2 regions of the Pseudomonas abieticivorans genome follow, and region 1 is predicted to be linked to the other one. Evidence: predicted binding sites of a transcription regulator. Region 1 holds the regulator's gene; the other holds the start of a gene.
What was found. The regulator sigma-54, encoded in region 1, starts transcription at its own class of promoters, with help from an activator protein. The targets are predictions, from matches to a motif close to ANTGGCATNNANNTTGCTNT.
Positions count from the first base shown of each region.

Region 2: a site for sigma-54 is predicted at 2,086-2,105, ahead of glnA (glutamate--ammonia ligase). Genes of this name have one in related genera too.

Region 1 is NZ_CP094975.1:3,584,151-3,594,508, forward strand. It holds gene pmbA (metalloprotease PmbA) at 1-6, shown strand, start outside; gene L9B60_RS16400 (FagA protein) at 197-592, shown strand; gene L9B60_RS16405 (class II fumarate hydratase) at 585-1,961, shown strand; gene L9B60_RS16410 (DUF2753 family protein) at 1,987-2,415, shown strand; gene L9B60_RS16415 (superoxide dismutase) at 2,418-3,029, shown strand; gene L9B60_RS16420 (ZIP family metal transporter) at 3,041-3,934, shown strand; gene L9B60_RS16425 (HPr family phosphocarrier protein) at 4,007-4,282, opposite strand; gene rapZ (RNase adapter RapZ) at 4,299-5,156, opposite strand; gene ptsN (PTS IIA-like nitrogen regulatory protein PtsN) at 5,159-5,623, opposite strand; gene hpf (ribosome hibernation-promoting factor, HPF/YfiA family) at 5,636-5,944, opposite strand; gene L9B60_RS16445 (RNA polymerase factor sigma-54) at 6,051-7,547, opposite strand; gene lptB (LPS export ABC transporter ATP-binding protein) at 7,750-8,475, opposite strand; gene lptA (lipopolysaccharide transport periplasmic protein LptA) at 8,475-9,014, opposite strand; gene lptC (LPS export ABC transporter periplasmic protein LptC) at 9,001-9,573, opposite strand; gene L9B60_RS16465 (KdsC family phosphatase) at 9,582-10,106, opposite strand; gene L9B60_RS16470 (KpsF/GutQ family sugar-phosphate isomerase) at 10,107-10,358, opposite strand, start outside.
Region 2 is NZ_CP094975.1:2,204,986-2,211,545, forward strand. It holds gene typA (translational GTPase TypA) at 1-274, opposite strand, end outside; gene thiI (tRNA uracil 4-sulfurtransferase ThiI) at 417-1,871, opposite strand; gene glnA (glutamate--ammonia ligase) at 2,202-3,608, shown strand; gene L9B60_RS09870 (chorismate mutase) at 3,729-4,274, shown strand; gene L9B60_RS09875 (DUF4124 domain-containing protein) at 4,366-4,878, shown strand; gene L9B60_RS09880 (DUF4124 domain-containing protein) at 4,875-5,492, shown strand; gene glnL (nitrogen regulation protein NR(II)) at 5,770-6,560, shown strand, end outside.

The sequences.
Region 1 (10,358 bases):
AGTTGATCGTCGCCCTGGTCACCCTGTAGGGAGCGGCAGTCCGGCGCCCCGGTTTGTCCGCAAAAAAACGCCACGGTGCTTTAGACACACTGCGGCGTTTTTTTTCGCGGATAAATCCGCTCCTACAAGTCCGTGCTCTTGTTTTGATTCTCGTTTCCATTTAATAATAAATATCATTATCGAAATAGGTGCGTCGATGAAGCCTGCCGTGCAAGAGCTGCCTTATCTGGAAAACTGGCGTTGGTTGAGCCGCCAGATACGGTGTGCGTTGTCACCCGACGAGCCGCGCCTGATCGAACATTACTTGGCCGAAGGCCGCTACCTGGCGCGATTCACGCCCACTTGCGACTGGACGGTGGCGCGCACCTCGTTCCGTTTGCTGCTCAATACCGCCACCGATCCGGCATTGCCTTGGCATTGGCGCTGCCAGTGCCTGGACCAAGCCTATCGCCCCTTGCGCGAGATGCGCCAGGCCGCGCGCACCCCCGAACAGCTTCACCAATGGCACCAGCATGGCCGCGAGCTTGCGGTGTGCGAGCTGCTGCCATCGATTTCTCTCACTGAACTGCTGCAAGGATATTCCGATGAGTAATACCCGTATCGAGCGTGACAGCATGGGCGAACTGCAAGTGCCGGAGGCGGCGCTGTACGGTGCCCAGACTCAACGCGCGGTGAACAACTTCCCCATCAGCCACCAGCCGATGCCGCGCCAGTTCATTCGCGCGCTGGTGCTGGCCAAGGCTGCGGCCGCCAAGGCCAACGTCGAGCTTGGGCAGATCAGCGCAGCGCAAGGGCAGGCCATCGTCGCCGCCACCGAGCAACTGCTGGCCGGTGACTTTATCCAACACTTTCCGGTGGACATCTACCAGACCGGCTCCGGCACCAGTTCCAACATGAACGCCAACGAAGTGATCGCGACCCTGGCCAGCCGCCAGTCGGGCGAGGCCATCAACCCCAACGATCACGTCAACTGTGGCCAGAGCAGCAACGACATCATCCCCACCACCATCCACGTCAGCGCCGCATTGGCCCTGCACGAGCACCTGTTGCCAGCATTGCAGCACCTGGTGCAGGTGATCGAGGCCAAGGCCGAGCAGGTGCACCCCTACATCAAGACCGGCCGCACCCACCTGATGGATGCCATGCCGGTGCGCATGAGCCAGGTGCTCAACGGCTGGGCGGCGCAACTGAAGGCCAATGTCGGCCACCTGCAAAACCTGCTGCCGGCCCTGCAGTCCTTGGCCCAGGGCGGTACAGCCGTGGGGACCGGGATCAACGCCCACCCTGAATTTGCCGCGCGCTTCAGCCGGCAGTTGAGCCAAATCACCGGTGTCGAATTCACTCCGGGCGCCAACCTGTTTGCGTTGATTGGTTCGCAAGACACCGCCGTGTCGGTGTCTGGGCAACTGAAGGCCACCGCCGTGTCGCTGATGAAAATCGCCAACGACCTGCGTTGGATGAACTCCGGCCCCCTGGCCGGCCTCGGTGAGATCGAGCTGGAAGGCCTGCAGCCGGGCTCCTCGATCATGCCCGGCAAGGTCAACCCGGTGATCCCGGAAGCCACTGCCATGGTTGCAGCCCAGGTGATCGGCAACGACGCGACCATCGTGGTGGCGGGGCAGTCGGGCAATTTCGAGCTGAACGTGATGTTGCCGATCATCGCCCAAAACCTGCTTGGCAGCATCGAGCTGATGGCCAATGCCAGCCGCTTATTGGCGGACAAGGCGATCGCCACCTTCAAGGTCAACCAGGCCAAATTGCAGGAAGCGTTGTCGCGCAACCCGATCCTGGTGACTGCGCTCAACCCCATCATTGGCTACCAAAAAGCCGCCGAGATTGCCAAGCAGGCCTACAAGGAAGGCCGGCCGATCATCGACGTGGCTCTTGAAAACACCGAGCTTTCACGTACCCAGCTGCAAGTGCTGCTGGACCCGGAAAAGCTCACCGCAGGCGGCATCTGACAGCCTTACGGCTTTGGAGGCAAACATGCAGCACTGGAAACGCACCATCGAGATGGCCAACCGCTGTTTCAACGCCGGCGACTTGATTGACGCCCGCGAGCTGTATTTGCAGGCGCTGGCCCTGGCGCAGGTGTTGTTCGAGCGCTGGGCGGACGTCGACGAAGCCGTGGCGGCCTGCGTCATCAGCCATCACAACCTGGCCGACCTGCATCTGCGCCTGATGCAGCCGGAGGAGAGCGCCGAGTACTTGTGCGCCATTCATCAATACCTGTTGCAGGCCGCGCAAGACCGGCGCCTGCCGCAGGCCTTGCGCGAGGCCGCGCTGCGCCATAGCAGCAAGACCTACGCCGAGCTGTTGAGCTTTATTGGTGAATACGGCGAATACCCGCGCACCTCGCGCCTGCTGTTCAGCCAGGGAACATCCACGCAAATGGTTCACTACGGAGTTCATTGACCATGCCTTATACCTTGCCTGCCCTGCCTTACGCCTATGACGCGCTGGAACCGCACATCGACGCCAAGACCATGGAGATCCACCACAGCAAGCACCACCAAACGTACATCAATAACCTCAATGCGGCGGTTGATGGCACCGAGTACGCCGAGTGGCCGATCGAGAAGCTGGTGGCCAGCGTCAAGCAACTGCCCGAAAAGCTGCAGCCGGCAGTGATCAACCAGGGCGGCGGGCACGCCAACCATTCGTTGTTCTGGGAGGTGATGTCGGCCCAGGGTGGTGGCCCGGCACAGGGCTCGGTGGCCAAGGCCATCGACGAGCAACTGGGTGGCTTCGAGGCGTTCAAGGAGGCCTTCACCAAGGCTGCGTTGACCCGTTTCGGCAGCGGTTGGGCGTGGCTTAGCGTAACCCCGCAAAAAAAGTTGGTGGTGGAGAGCAGTGGCAACCAGGACAGCCCGCTGATGAACGGCAACACGCCGATCCTCGGCCTGGACGTGTGGGAACACGCCTACTACTTGCAATACCAGAACCGGCGCCCGGAATACATCGGGGCGTTTTATAACGTGGTCAACTGGGCCGAGGTTGAGCGGCGTTACCGGGCTGCCGTGGCGTGAGTCGTCAAATAGTGGGGGCTCAGGCGTTTTCCATTGGTAGCGGGCGCTTGTTGCGCCTGGCCCTGGGCAGCGTATTGACGCTGGCCGGGCTTTCGTTGCTGGCCATACAGGCGTTGGCCTGGCTGGACCTGGACCCACGACTGTTGCGTGCACTGGAGGGTGGTGCCATCGCAGCACTGGGCACCGCGCTTGGCGCGGTACCGGTGCTGGTGATCCGTGGCATGCCGGTGGCCGTGGCCGACACCCTGTTGGGTTTCGGCGCAGGCGTGATGCTGGCGGCCACGGCGTTCTCGCTGATCATCCCAGGCTTGGATGCCGCGCAAACCATTGGGTTTTCCCGCTGGGGCGCCGGTAGCCTGATCAGCTTTGGCATCATGTTCGGGGCGTTCTGCCTGTACCTGGTGGACCGCCAGGTGGCCGGGGTGTCGCCGCAAGTGTTGGTGGGCACCCCGCAACAACCGCCGATCCCAGCACGCATATGGATTTTCGTGTTCGCGATCATTGCCCACAATATTCCCGAAGGCATGGCCATCGGCGTATCGGCCGGCGGCGGCATGCCCGACGCCGACAGCCTGGCCATGGGCATTGCCCTGCAGGATGTGCCAGAGGGTCTGGTGATCGCGCTGATACTGGCTGGCGCCGGCATGTCGCGGTTCAAGGCGTTCCTGGTAGGTGCGGCATCAGGGCTGGTGGAGCCGGTGTTCGCCGTGCTCTGTGCCTGGCTGGTGGGCTTGGCTGAACTGTTGTTGCCCTTGGGCTTGGCCGTGGCGGCGGGGGCAATGCTACTGGTGGTGACCCATGAGATCATCCCCGAGTCGCGCAGCAACGGGCATCACAAGTTGGCGAGCCTGGGGTTGTGCGTGGGCTTTTGCCTTATGATGGTGATGGATACGGCGCTGTCATGATGGGGCGGGGTTGCCGTGGCCCTCACCCCAGCCCCCCTCCCTGCGGGAGAGGGTTGGGGCGAGGGCGATGTTTTATTCGCCTTCGTCGAAGCGGTTATTGATCAACTCGACAATCGCTGCCATCGCTTCGGCCTCTTCGGCCCCCGCAGTACTCAGGTGCACCTGGGTGCCTTTGCCCGCCGCCAGCATCATCACGCCCATAATGCTTTTGCCGTCTACCAGGCTGTCCGGGCTGCGGCCGATACGCACCTGGCAATCGGGAAAGCGGCCAGCCACGCCGACGAATTTGGCGGCTGCCCGGGCGTGCAAGCCAAGCTTGTTGATGATTTCGATTTCACGTGCAGGCATCGCGGTGGGGGTCCTTTCAGCTAAGGTCGCGGTGGCGAACCTGAACATTCTTGAGCGTTTGTTGGAGCGCCTGGCCCAAGCGCTCGGTGAGGTACACCGAGCGGTGGTGGCCGCCCGTGCAGCCAATGGCGATGGTCACGTAGGCGCGGTTGCTGGCGGCAAAGCGCGGCAGCCATTTAAGCAGATAACTGCTGATGTCCTGATACATTTCTTCGACGTCCGGCTGGGCAGCCAGGTATTCAATCACCGGTTGGTCCAGGCCTGAATGGTCGCGCAGTTCTGGCTTCCAGTACGGGTTGGGCAGGCAACGTACGTCGAACACCAGGTCGGCATCCACCGGCATGCCGCGCTTGAAACCGAACGACTCGACCAGGAACGCAGTGCCCGGCTCAGGTTGGTTGAGCAGGCGCAGCTTGATGGCGTCGCGCAGCTGATACAGGTTCAGGTGCGTGGTATTGATTTTCAGGTCGGCCAGGTCCGCAATCGGCCCCAGTAGCGAGGTTTCGACCCGAATGGCTTCGGCCAACGAGCGGTTGGCGCTGCTCAGTGGATGGCGCCGGCGGGTTTCGGAAAAGCGTTTGAGCAGGGTTTCTTCGTCGGCGTCCAGGTACAGCACGTCGCACTGGATGTGCCGACCGCGCACTTCCTCGAGCAACTCGGGGAAGCGGGTCAGGTGGCTGGGCAGGTTGCGCGCATCGATAGACACGGCCACCAGCGGTTGCGCCAGTTCGGTATGGATCAACGCGCGCTCGGCCAGTTCCGGCAGCAACCCGGCAGGCAGGTTGTCGATGCAGTAGTAGCCGTTGTCCTCGAGTACATCCAAGGCTGTGCTTTTACCGGAGCCGGAGCGGCCGCTGACGATGATCAGGCGCATGCTTAGTGACCGTTTTGAACGTCCAGCACGACCTTGTACAAGGCTTCGTTGCTGGCTGCCGAGCGAAGTTTGTCCCGTACGTCCTTCTGGTCCAACATGCTGGCGATTTGCCGTAGCAGTTCCAGGTGCGCATCGGTGGCCGCTTGCGGGACCAGCAGTACGAACAGCAGGTCTACCGGGGCGCCGTCGATGGCATCGAAGTCGATGGGGGCGTCGAGGTGCAGCAGGGCGCTGACCGGCGATTCGCAGCCAGCCAGACGACAATGGGGTATGGCGATGCCGTTGCCGAAACCGGTGGAACCGAGTTTCTCACGGGCAATCAGGGCTTCGTAGACGTCTTGCATCCCAAGCTCGGGTATTTCCCGGGCAATGAGGTTGGCAATTTGTTCGAGCACTTTCTTTTTACTGCCGCCTGGCACGTTCACGAGTGAACGGCCAGGGGTCAGGATGTTTTCAAGTCGGATCATGGGTGGGGAGTGTCAGCGAGCATTCGCGCCTTGCAGCACGCTCTGCTGTTTTTCCTTATGTTTTTTGAGTTGGCGGTCAAGCTTGTCGGTGAGCAGGTCGATGGCCGCATACATGTCGCTATGTTCGGCGTTGGCGACCACTTCACCACCGGGAACGTGCAAGGTGGCTTCGATTTTCTGCAGGAGTTTCTCCACCGTCATCGTCACTTGCACATTGGTGATCTTGTCGAAATGGCGCTCCAATCGGGCGAGCTTCTCGCTGATATAAGTGCGCAAGGGTTCGGTCACATCCAGTTGATGTCCACTGATGTTGACTTGCATACCGCATCTCCTTATTGCTATTGCATAAAGAGGCAGGTGGAACACCTGCCGCAGGAACGCTGCCACACCTCAGGTGCCCACCGGGCAGCGCTTGCGCGCTGCGGGGCTACATCAATCGCTTGCGTTCGCTAGACGGTGCGATCCCGAGGGACTCGCGGTACTTGGCGACGGTGCGACGGGCTACCTGGATGCCTTGTGCCTCCAGTAAACCAGCGATCTTGCTGTCACTCAACGGCTTTTTCTGATTTTCGGCAGCCACCAGTTTTTTGATGATCGCGCGGATCGCCGTGGACGAGCATTCGCCGCCCTCGGAGGTGCTCACGTGGCTTGAGAAAAAATATTTCAGCTCATAAATACCACGCGGGGTATGCATGTACTTTTGCGTGGTCACCCGGGAAATCGTCGATTCGTGCATGCCCACCGCTTCGGCGATGTCATGCAGCACCAGCGGTTTCATTGCCTCGTCGCCGTAGTCGAGGAAGCCGCGCTGGTGCTCGACGATTTGCGTGGCCACCTTCATCAGGGTTTCGTTGCGGCTCTGCAGGCTCTTGATGAACCAGCGCGCCTCCTGCAACTGATTGCGCATGAAGGTGTTGTCGGCGCTGGTGTCGGCGCGGCGCACAAAGCCTGCGTACTGCGGGTTGACCCGCAGGCGTGGCACCGACTCCTGGTTCAGCTCTACCAGCCAGCGGTCGTTGTCCTTGCGCACGATCACGTCGGGCACCACGTACTCGGCCTCGCTGGACTCGATCTGCGAGCCGGGGCGCGGGTTCAGGCTTTGCACCAGCTCGATCACCTGGCGCAGCTCGTCTTCCTTGATCTTCATGCGGCGCATCAGCTGACCGTAGTCGCGGCTGCCCAGCAGGTCGATGAAGTCGGTGACCAGGCGCTGGGCCTCGGCCAGCCAGCGGGTCTTGGCAGGCAATTGGCGCAGTTGCAGCAACAGGCACTCGCTCAGATCGCGGGCGCCGATGCCAGCGGGCTCGAATTGCTGGATGCGGTGCAGTACGGCCTCGATTTCGTCGAGCTCGATGTCCAGTTCCGGGTCGAACGAGTCGCAGATCTCCTGCAACGTCTCGTCCAGGTAGCCCTGGTTGTTGATGCAGTCGATCAGCGTCACGGCGATCAGCCGGTCGGTATCGGACATCGGCGCCAGGTTCAATTGCCACAGCAGATGGCTCTGCAAGCTCTCGCCGGCGGAGGTGCGGGTGGTGAAGTCCCACTCGTCGTCATCGTTGCTGGGCAGGCTGCTGGCGCTGGTCTGGTAGATGTCTTCCCAGGCCGTGTCGACAGGTAGCTCATTGGGAATGCGGTCGTTCCACTCGCCGTCTTCCAGGTTGTCGACCGTCGGTGCGGTGGTTTCCTGAAAGCTGGGTTCCTGAATTTCAGGCGTGGTTTTCTGCTCGATGTTATCGGCCAGCGGGTCGCTGTTGTCGAAGTCTTCGCCTTCTTCCTGGCGTTCGAGCATGGGATTGGATTCCAGCGCTTCCTGGATTTCCTGTTGAAGGTCCAGGGTGGATAGCTGGAGGAGGCGTATGGCCTGTTGCAACTGCGGTGTCATCGTCAGTTGCTGGCCCATTCTCAGGACTAGCGATGGTTTCATGGCAGGGGCTTAACACCTTGTTCGCCGGCGCGATGCGCCATCCACTACACAACACCTGGGTTAACCCAGGCGCTCGGCTGTTGTCATAAGCAAATTATATGCCTGAAGTTGCAGTGTTTGCCTAGAGCGAGGCGGTAATTAAAAACCTTGCGATTTTCAAAAGCCGGCCTCCTCAAAGGCGCCCCAGCCCAAATGCCACCCTTTACAGGCGGAATTCGTGGCCGAGGTAGACTTCTTTAACCAGATCGTTGGCCAGGATGGTCTCGGCATCGCCTTCGGCGATCAGTTGGCCATCGTTGACGATGTAAGCGGTTTCGCAGATATCCAGGGTTTCACGGACGTTGTGGTCGGTGATCAGAACGCCAATGCCCTTGGCCTTCAGGTGGTGGATGATCTGCTTGATGTCGCCCACGGAAATAGGGTCGACACCGGCGAAGGGTTCGTCGAGCAGGATGAACTTGGGCGCGGTGGCCAGTGCCCGGGCGATTTCCACACGGCGACGCTCACCACCGGACAGGCTCATGCCCAGGTTGTCGCGGATGTGGGTGATGTGGAACTCCTGCAGCAGGCTTTCCAGTTCCTTGACGCGCCCGGCCTTGTCCAGCTCCTTGCGCGTTTCCAGGATGGCCATGATGTTGTCGGCCACCGAAAGCTTGCGAAAGATCGAGGCTTCTTGCGGCAGGTAGCCGATACCGGAACGGGCGCGGCCGTGCATCGGCTGGTGGCTCACGTCCAGGTCGTCGATCAGCACGCGGCCCTGGTCGGCCTGCACCAGGCCCACGATCATGTAGAAGCAGGTGGTCTTGCCGGCGCCGTTGGGGCCCAGCAAACCTACGATCTGGCCACTTTCAATGGACAGGCTGACGTCACGCACCACTTGCCGGCTTTTATAAGCCTTGGCCAGGTGCTGGGCTTTCAGGGTTGCCATTATTTTTTCTGCTCATCGGTTTTGCTTTTCGGCTGGATAACCATGTCGATCCGCGGACGTGGGGCGGTGACCTTGGTGCCGTTGGCACGGCCGGCGTTTACCACTTGCTTGACGGTGTCGTAGACGATTTTTTCGCCTTCGGAGGTGTTGCCGTCGTTGATGACCTTGGCCTTGTCGATCAGCACGATGCGGTTTTGCGCCGAAAAGTACTGGATGGTCACGCCGTAGGCCTGCACGATCGGTTTGTCGATCGCCGGCTTCTGCTCGTAATAGGCCAGGTTGCCGACCGAGGTGAACACGTCGACGTCGCCCTGTGCGTTGCGGGTGATGGTCACGGTGTTGCCAGTGATTTTCATCGTGCCCTGGGTAATGATCACATTGCCCTTGTAGGTCGCGACGCCTTGCTTGTCATCGATCTGTGCGTCATCGGACTGAATATGAATAGGCTGATCGCGGTCAGTCGGCAGTGCCCAGGCGCTCGCGCTTCCCAGTGCTGCGCCCAGGCTGAGCAAATAAGGAAGGGTTTTAACGAGCCTCATACAGTCCTCTTACGTTGGACAGCAGGTTCATCCGGCTGTCTTGCAAATACGCTTTCATTCCCACGCCTGTCGTGACGCCACCGGCGCCGTCAATTCTAACGGCTTGATCGGTCTGCGCATATTGCTTCTGAGGGAATACAGTCATGCGAGTAGTGGTAATAATCGTCTGGCGGTTCTTTTCGTCGACCCGCGCCACGCGCACCGAGTCGATCAGTTCCACCTGGGTGCCGTCCGGGTTGACCTCGCCGCGCTTGCTGGTGACGTGCCACGGGAAGGCTGCGCCACGGTACAGGTTGACGTCCGGGTTGGTCAGCAGGGTGACCTGGCTGGCTTGCAAATGCTCGACCTTGTCGCTGGTCATGTCATATTGCAGCTTGCCATCGGGCATGAACTGCTTGCTGTGGGCATTGGTTGCATAATAATCGATCGCGGTTTCGTCGACGGCCGTCTTGGGCTGGTCGAGGAAGGTTTCCGGGCTGATGTTCCAGTAGCCGACCGCGGCGAAAATCGCCGCCACGACCAACAGCAACACGATGTTGCGTAATTTTCTGCTCGACATGGGGTGCTCTACAAATAAGCGGCGAGGGCCGCATCGAGGTTGCCTTGGGCGCGAAGGATCAACTCGCAGAATTCTCGGGCCGCGCCTTCGCCGCCGCGCGCCAGCGTGACGCCATCGGCGTGCTCGCGAACAAAGCCGGCAGCGTTGGCCACGGCCATGCCCAGGCCCACGCGGCGGATCACCGGCAGGTCGGGCAGGTCGTCGCCCAGGTAGGCCACCTGGTCATAGCTTAGGCCGAGTTGGCCAAGAAGCTCGTCCAGGACCACTAATTTGTCTTCGCGGCCTTGGTACAGGTGGGCGATGCCCAGGTTCTTGGCGCGGCGTTCCACTACCGGGGTCTTGCGCCCGCTGATGATCGCGGTGGCCACGCCGGAGTTGATCAACATCTTGATGCCTTGACCGTCCAGGGTGTTGAACGTCTTGAATTCGCTGCCATCTTCCAGGAAATACAGGCGGCCGTCGGTCAGCACGCCGTCTACGTCGAAGATCGCCAGCTTGATGGCCTTGCCGCGTTGCAACAGTTCGTCGTTCATTTACATGACTCCAGCGCGCAGCAGGTCGCCGAGGTTGAACGCGCCGATCGGGCGATCCTGCTCGTCGACCACGATCAGGGCGCCTATCTTGTGGTCTTCCATGATTTTAAGGGCTTCGGCGGCGAGCATGTCCGGGCGGGCGGTCTTGCCGTGCACGGTCATGACTTCGTCGATGGTTGCCTGGCGCAGGTCCAGGTCGCGGTCCAGGGTGCGGCGCAGGTCGCCGTCGGTGAAGATCCCGGCCAGGCGGCC
Region 2 (6,560 bases), 1.4 Mb from region 1:
CCATCGACATTACACGTTCAACTTCGCCGCCGAAGTCGGCGTGGCCCGGGGTGTCCACGATGTTGATGTGGTAGCCGTTCCAGTTGATGGCGGTGTTTTTCGCCAGGATGGTAATACCGCGCTCTTTCTCCTGGTCGTTGGAGTCCATCACGCGCTCGTCGTTGAGCTCGTTGCGCTCCAGGGTGCCGGATTGACGCAAGAGTTTGTCTACCAGGGTGGTTTTACCATGGTCAACGTGAGCAATGATGGCGATGTTACGTAGATTTTCGATCACTTGTGTATCTCGATCAGAGGATTCGGTGTGCTGACAACAACTGGTGGCAGCGATTAACAGTAGAGTCCGTTAAAGCCATTACAACTTAACGGCGGCGTCGGGGGGCCGGTGACGCAGGCCACAGGCAAACAGCCCCGGGCACTTAGCTCGGTCGATAAACGCGCACATTGGCATGCCCCTCACTGAGCAAATGGTGGGCATGCAGGCGACTCATCACGCCTTTGTCGCAATACAGCAGGTACTGGCGAGTAGGGTCCAGTTCCTTGAAACGGCTGTTCAGTGCATAAAACGGCAGGGCCTTGACCTCAATGCCGTCGAGCTCGAGTGGCTCGTCTTCCTGGGCGTCCGGGTGGCGGATATCGACAATGACCTGGCCGGCCAGCGCTTCGCTGACTTCCTCGATCTCGATATCCTGGCCCAGCTCATCGATCACATTGTCGATCGACACCAGTTTGGCGCGTTCCAGCGCGCGCTCAAGTATGGCCATGTCGAACTGCTGTTCTTCGTAGACGACACGGTTGCGCTTGGCATTTGTGGTGGGGCTTACGGAAATCACACCACAGTATTCTGGCATGTGTTTGGCGAAGTCGGCAGTGCCGATTTCAGTCGCCTGGTCAATGATGTCCTGCTTATGGCTGGCAAGCAATGGACGCAGCACCAGCTTTTCTGTAGCAGAATCGATCACCGAGAGGTTCGGAAGCGTCTGGCTCGACACTTGCGAGATCGCCTCGCCGGTTACCAGCGCGTCGATTTGCAGACGATCGGCAATGCGGGTGGCGGCGCGCAACATCATACGCTTGAGCACGACGCCCATGTGACTGTTGTCGACCTTGCCGAGAATTTCGCCCAGCACTTCTTCAAACGGCACGCTGACGAACAGCACGCGCTGCGAACTGCCGTACTTCTTCCAGAGGAAGTGCGCGACTTCCATCACGCCCAATTCGTGGGCACGGCCGCCCAGGTTGAAGAAGCAGAAATGGGTCATCAGGCCGCGACGCATCATCTGGTAGGCGGCCACGGTGGAGTCGAAACCACCGGACATCAGCACCAGGGTCTGCTCCAAGGCGCCCAGCGGGTAACCGCCGATGCCTTCGTGCTGACCATGGATTACATAGAGGCGCTGGTCGCGGATTTCAATGCGCACCTTCACCTGCGGCTGCTTGAGGTCGATACCGGCGGCGCCACACTGCTGACGCAATTGGCTGCCAACATACCGATCCACGTCCATGGAGGTGAAGGTGTGACGGCCGGCGCGCTTGCAGCGCACCGAAAAGATCTTGCCGGCCAGCAGCGGCCCGAAATGCTCTTTGCATTTGGCAACGATATCGTCGAAGTCGCCCAGCGGGTACTCGTCCACTTGCAGGAAGTGGGTAATACCCGGCGTGCAGCTCAGGCGCTCGGTCATCTCGTGCAGCACTTTCGGGTCGGCGATTTTGGTCGTGACCGTGAGGTTGTCCCACACGCCGTCGACCACCAGCGCAGGGTCCAGGTCGCGGAGCACTGTGCGGATGTTCTTGGCGAGCTGGCGGATGAAGCGCTTGCGCACCGGCCGGCTCTTGATGGTGATCTCTGGAAAGACTTTTACGATTAGTTTCATGAAAACTGCGCGCGAGATGCCAGCTAAAAAAGAGGGGGGCGGATTATAGCGGAAATTGCTCAAGGTTTGACCAGTTATCGTACAGAAGGTTTTCAGCGCACTAAAAAAGGTCGTTTTGATTTAAACGTGCGTCACTATGGTGCGTCAAATCGCCGCAAAACCTTTAAATAAGCCCTGAACGCCTGTGTTTGGGGCAAAAAACCCATATGAGGGCACTGGCATGCAAATTGCTCCCTTGTGAGGCAGGTTGCCTTGGCAGAGTATCTGCGCCGGCATCACCCAAATTGAAGGGCTCTCCACTATCAAGCCCTAATCCACCCGGAGGACACCATGTCGAAGTCGGTTCAACTCATCAAAGATCATGACGTTAAATGGATTGATCTGCGCTTCACGGACACCAAAGGCACCCAGCACCATGTGACCATGCCTGCTCGCGATGCGCTGGAAGACGACTTCTTTGAAGTCGGCAAAATGTTCGACGGTTCCTCCATCTCTGGCTGGAAAGGCATCGAAGCCTCCGACATGATCCTGCTGCCAGACGACGAAACCGCCGTGCTGGACCCGTTCACCGAAGAGCCGACGCTGATCCTGATCTGCGACATCATCGAACCTTCGACCATGCAAGGTTACGATCGCGACCCACGCGCCATCGCTCACCGCGCCGAGGAATACCTGAAGTCCACCGGTATCGGTGACACTGTGTTCGCAGGCCCAGAGCCAGAATTCTTCATCTTCGACGAAGTGAAGTTCAAGTCCGACATCTCCGGCTCCATGTTCAAAATCTACTCTGAACAAGGTTCGTGGATGTCCGACCAGGACATCGAAGGCGGCAACAAAGGCCACCGTCCAGGCATCAAAGGTGGTTACTTCCCAGTTCCGCCGTTCGACCACGACCACGAAATCCGCACCGCAATGTGCAACGCCCTGGAAGAAATGGGCCAGACCGTGGAAGTTCACCACCACGAAGTGGCGACCGCTGGCCAGAACGAAATCGGCGTGAAATTCAACACGCTGGTTAAAAAGGCTGACGAAGTTCAGACCCTGAAATACGTCGTACACAACGTTGCCGACGCCTACGGCCGCACCGCTACCTTCATGCCTAAGCCACTGTACGGCGATAACGGTTCGGGTATGCACGTTCACATGTCCATCTCCAAAGATGGCAAGAACACCTTCGCTGGCGAAGGCTATGCCGGCCTGTCCGACACCGCCCTGTACTTCATCGGCGGTATCATCAAGCACGGTAAGGCCCTGAACGGCTTCACCAACCCGGCCACCAACTCCTACAAGCGTCTGGTGCCAGGCTTCGAAGCTCCGGTCATGCTGGCCTACTCGGCTCGCAACCGTTCCGCCTCGATCCGTATTCCTTACGTCAACAGCCCTAAAGGCCGTCGTATCGAAGCACGCTTCCCGGATCCAGCAGCCAACCCGTACCTGGCATTCGCTGCTCTGTTGATGGCTGGCCTGGACGGCATCCAGAACAAGATCCACCCTGGCGACGCAGCTGACAAAAACCTGTATGACCTGCCGCCTGAAGAGGCCAAAGAGATCCCACAAGTTTGCGGCAGCCTGAAAGAAGCCCTGGAAGAGCTGGACAAAGGTCGTGCGTTCCTGACCAAAGGCGGCGTTTTCAGCGACGACTTCATCGACGCTTACATCGCCCTGAAAAGCGAAGAAGAAATCAAGGTTCGTACCTTCGTACACCCACTGGAATACGAGCTGTACTACAGCTGCTAATCCCGTGATGTGAAAAAGGCCTCCCTTGGGAGGCCTTTTTTATGCCTGTTAGAATGCTAGCGCCTGGTTCGCGGATGAACCGGGGTGCCGTCGATACCCCATAAAAACAATGGAAACTTTATGCACAAAATCCTACTGCTGATCACCGCCACCTTGCTCGCCACCCCCGCCTTCGCCGCCCCACCGGCCAGCCTCACGCCGCTGCTGGCCAGCGTCCAGGAACGTTTGGCCATCGCCGACCAGGTCGCCTTGAGCAAATGGGACAGCCACAAGGCCGTGGAAGACCGCCCGCGGGAAAAAGACGTGATCAACGGCGCCATTGCCTTGGCCCCCACCTACAAGCTTGAACCCGGCGCGGTGGAGCAATTCTTCTCGGCGCAGATCGAGGCCAACAAGCTGGTGCAATACGCCCACCTGTCCGACTGGCACCTGCAAGGCAAGGCCCCCGACAGCCCGCGCCCCGACCTGGTAGGGCAGATCCGCCCACGCCTGGACGAGCTGCAGAAACACTTGCTGCAACAGCTTGCGGACTTCAGCCCCTACCGCCAAGACCCGCAATGCCCGCAGTGGCTGGCCCAAGCCAACAAGGCCGCAGCCAAGGACGCGTTGCACCACCTGGCCCTGGTACGCGCCACCGCCGAGCTGTGCGTGTATCCAAACCGATAAACCCAAGGGCATGAAACTGCTCTATGCTGGCAGCCAGGGCCAAGCGCGGTATCAGGCCCTGGTTCTCGCTCAATGGCCAAGGGAAGCCTTCATGCGTTCATGCCTTGTCTGCCTGTTGTTGCTGGTATCACTGCCAGCCTTCGCGCAGATCTACAAATACACCGACGCTGATGGCAACACCGCCTACTCCAACGAGCCGCCCAATGGCACCGCCAGCGAGACGGTCGAACTGCCGCCACTCAACAGTGTGCAGCCACAGCCGCAAACCTTGCCCCAAGCCCACGTCCCCAGAAACAAGGGCGTGGCGGCGCCGGCCTACGACACCCTGCAGTTGACCGACATCCCGACCGCAGAAGCCCTGCGCGCCAACAACGGCACCTTTACCGTTGGGGTCGACCTTGCGCCACGCCTGCAACCTGGGCACGTGCTGCGCCTGCAACTCGATGGCAAGCCTTACGGGCAACCCAGCAACGTGCCGCGCCTGCAATTGGTCAACGTCGACCGGGGCGAGCACAGCCTGGCGGTGCAGGTGTTGAGCAACGGTGAACTGGTGCAGCAAAGCCCGACGGTGACCTTCACCGTTCAGCGAGTGCACGTACCTTGACCCGCCTATTGCTGGCCGCCTGCATCACCTGGCTGTCGCTGAGCCTGCCCGCCAATGGCGCCGAGGTATTCACTTACGTGGACGCCAACGGCAATCGGGTATTCACCGACCAGCCCCACAGCAACGCCAAAAAAGTGCAGATCGCCGAAAGCAACAGCATGAGCCCGGCCCAGTTGCCGCAAAAGGTGCTGCCAAAGCCGAAAAGAAAGCCGGTCACCCTGCCATTGCAGCATTACCAGATGCTACGCATCCTGATTCCGGAACCGGATGCCACGGTGCAAGCCATGAGCGGCGACTTTATCGTCACTGTCACCAGCGACCCCGGCCTGCAGCCCGGCCATGGCTACCGCTTGCTGCTCGATGGCAACGTGGTCGCCGGCCCTGGCGTGAGCCCGGTGTTCCAACTGAAAAATGTAGATCGCGGCCGCCACCAGCTGTCTGCCGAGATTATCGATGCACAAGAGAACGTCATCGAGCGGACCCCGCCGCAACCCTTCCAAATGCAACGCACCTCCCTTGCCCAGAAGCGCAAGGCCCGCCCCTGCAAAACCGCAGACTACGGTGTGCGCCCCGAATGCCCGATCGCGGACAAGCCAGCGGACGCAGACGAGTAAGGCCCCCTTCCCGAGCGTCGGCACAGACGCTACGCTTCATATTGGTGCGCAAAAGCACTCAGGCAAAGGCTTTCATCCCCATTTTGGGTCAATTCTGGTATCGACGACTGCTAGCCGGTCACTAAATGAGCAGAGAAAGCGCTATTTTTCGAGGCGACCGCTTCTTTTCGGAGCCTTGGTTTGGTTCTTGCAGTTTATGTTGTATCCGCAGATTACTCGCGCACCGCCCAGTTCATGGAATGAGCGGCCATGTGCCAAAAGAGGTCAACGACAGCTAATGACCATAAGTGATGCCCTGCACCGACTGTTACTGGACAACCTGACCACTGCCACCATTCTGCTCAATGCCGAACTGCGCCTGGAGTACATGAACCCGGCCGCCGAGATGCTGCTGGCGATCAGCGGCCAACGCAGCCATGGGCAGTTCATCAGTGAGTTGTTCACCGAATCGGCAGAAGCCTTGAACTCGCTGCGCCAGGCAGTGGAGCAGGCCCATCCCTTCACCAAGCGCGAAGCGATGCTGACGGCCCTGACCGGGCAGACCCTGACCGTCGACTACGCCGTGACGCCTATCCTCAGCAATGGCAACACCTTGCTGCTGTTGGAAGTGCACCCGCGTGACCGCTTGCTGCGCATCACCAAGGAAGAGGCCCAACTGTCCAAGCAGGAAACCACCAAGATGCTGGTGCGTGGCCTGGCGCACGAGATCAAGAACCCCCTGGGTGGCATCCGCGGCGCCGCGCAGTTACTGGCCCGTGAACTGCCCGAGGAAAATCTCAAGGACTACACTAACGTCATCATCGAAGAGGCCGACCGCCTGCGCAACCTGGTCGACCGCATGCTGGGCTCCAACAAGCTGCCGTCGTTGGCCATGACCAATATCCACGAAGTATTGGAGCGCGTCTGCCAACTGGTCGAGGCTGAAAGCCAAGGCTGCATCACTTTGGTGCGCGACTACGATCCGAGCATCCCGGACGTGTTGATTGATCGCGAGCAGATGATCCAGGCCGTGCTGAACATCGTGCGCAACGCGATGCAGGCCATCAGCGGCCAGAACGAGCTGCGCCT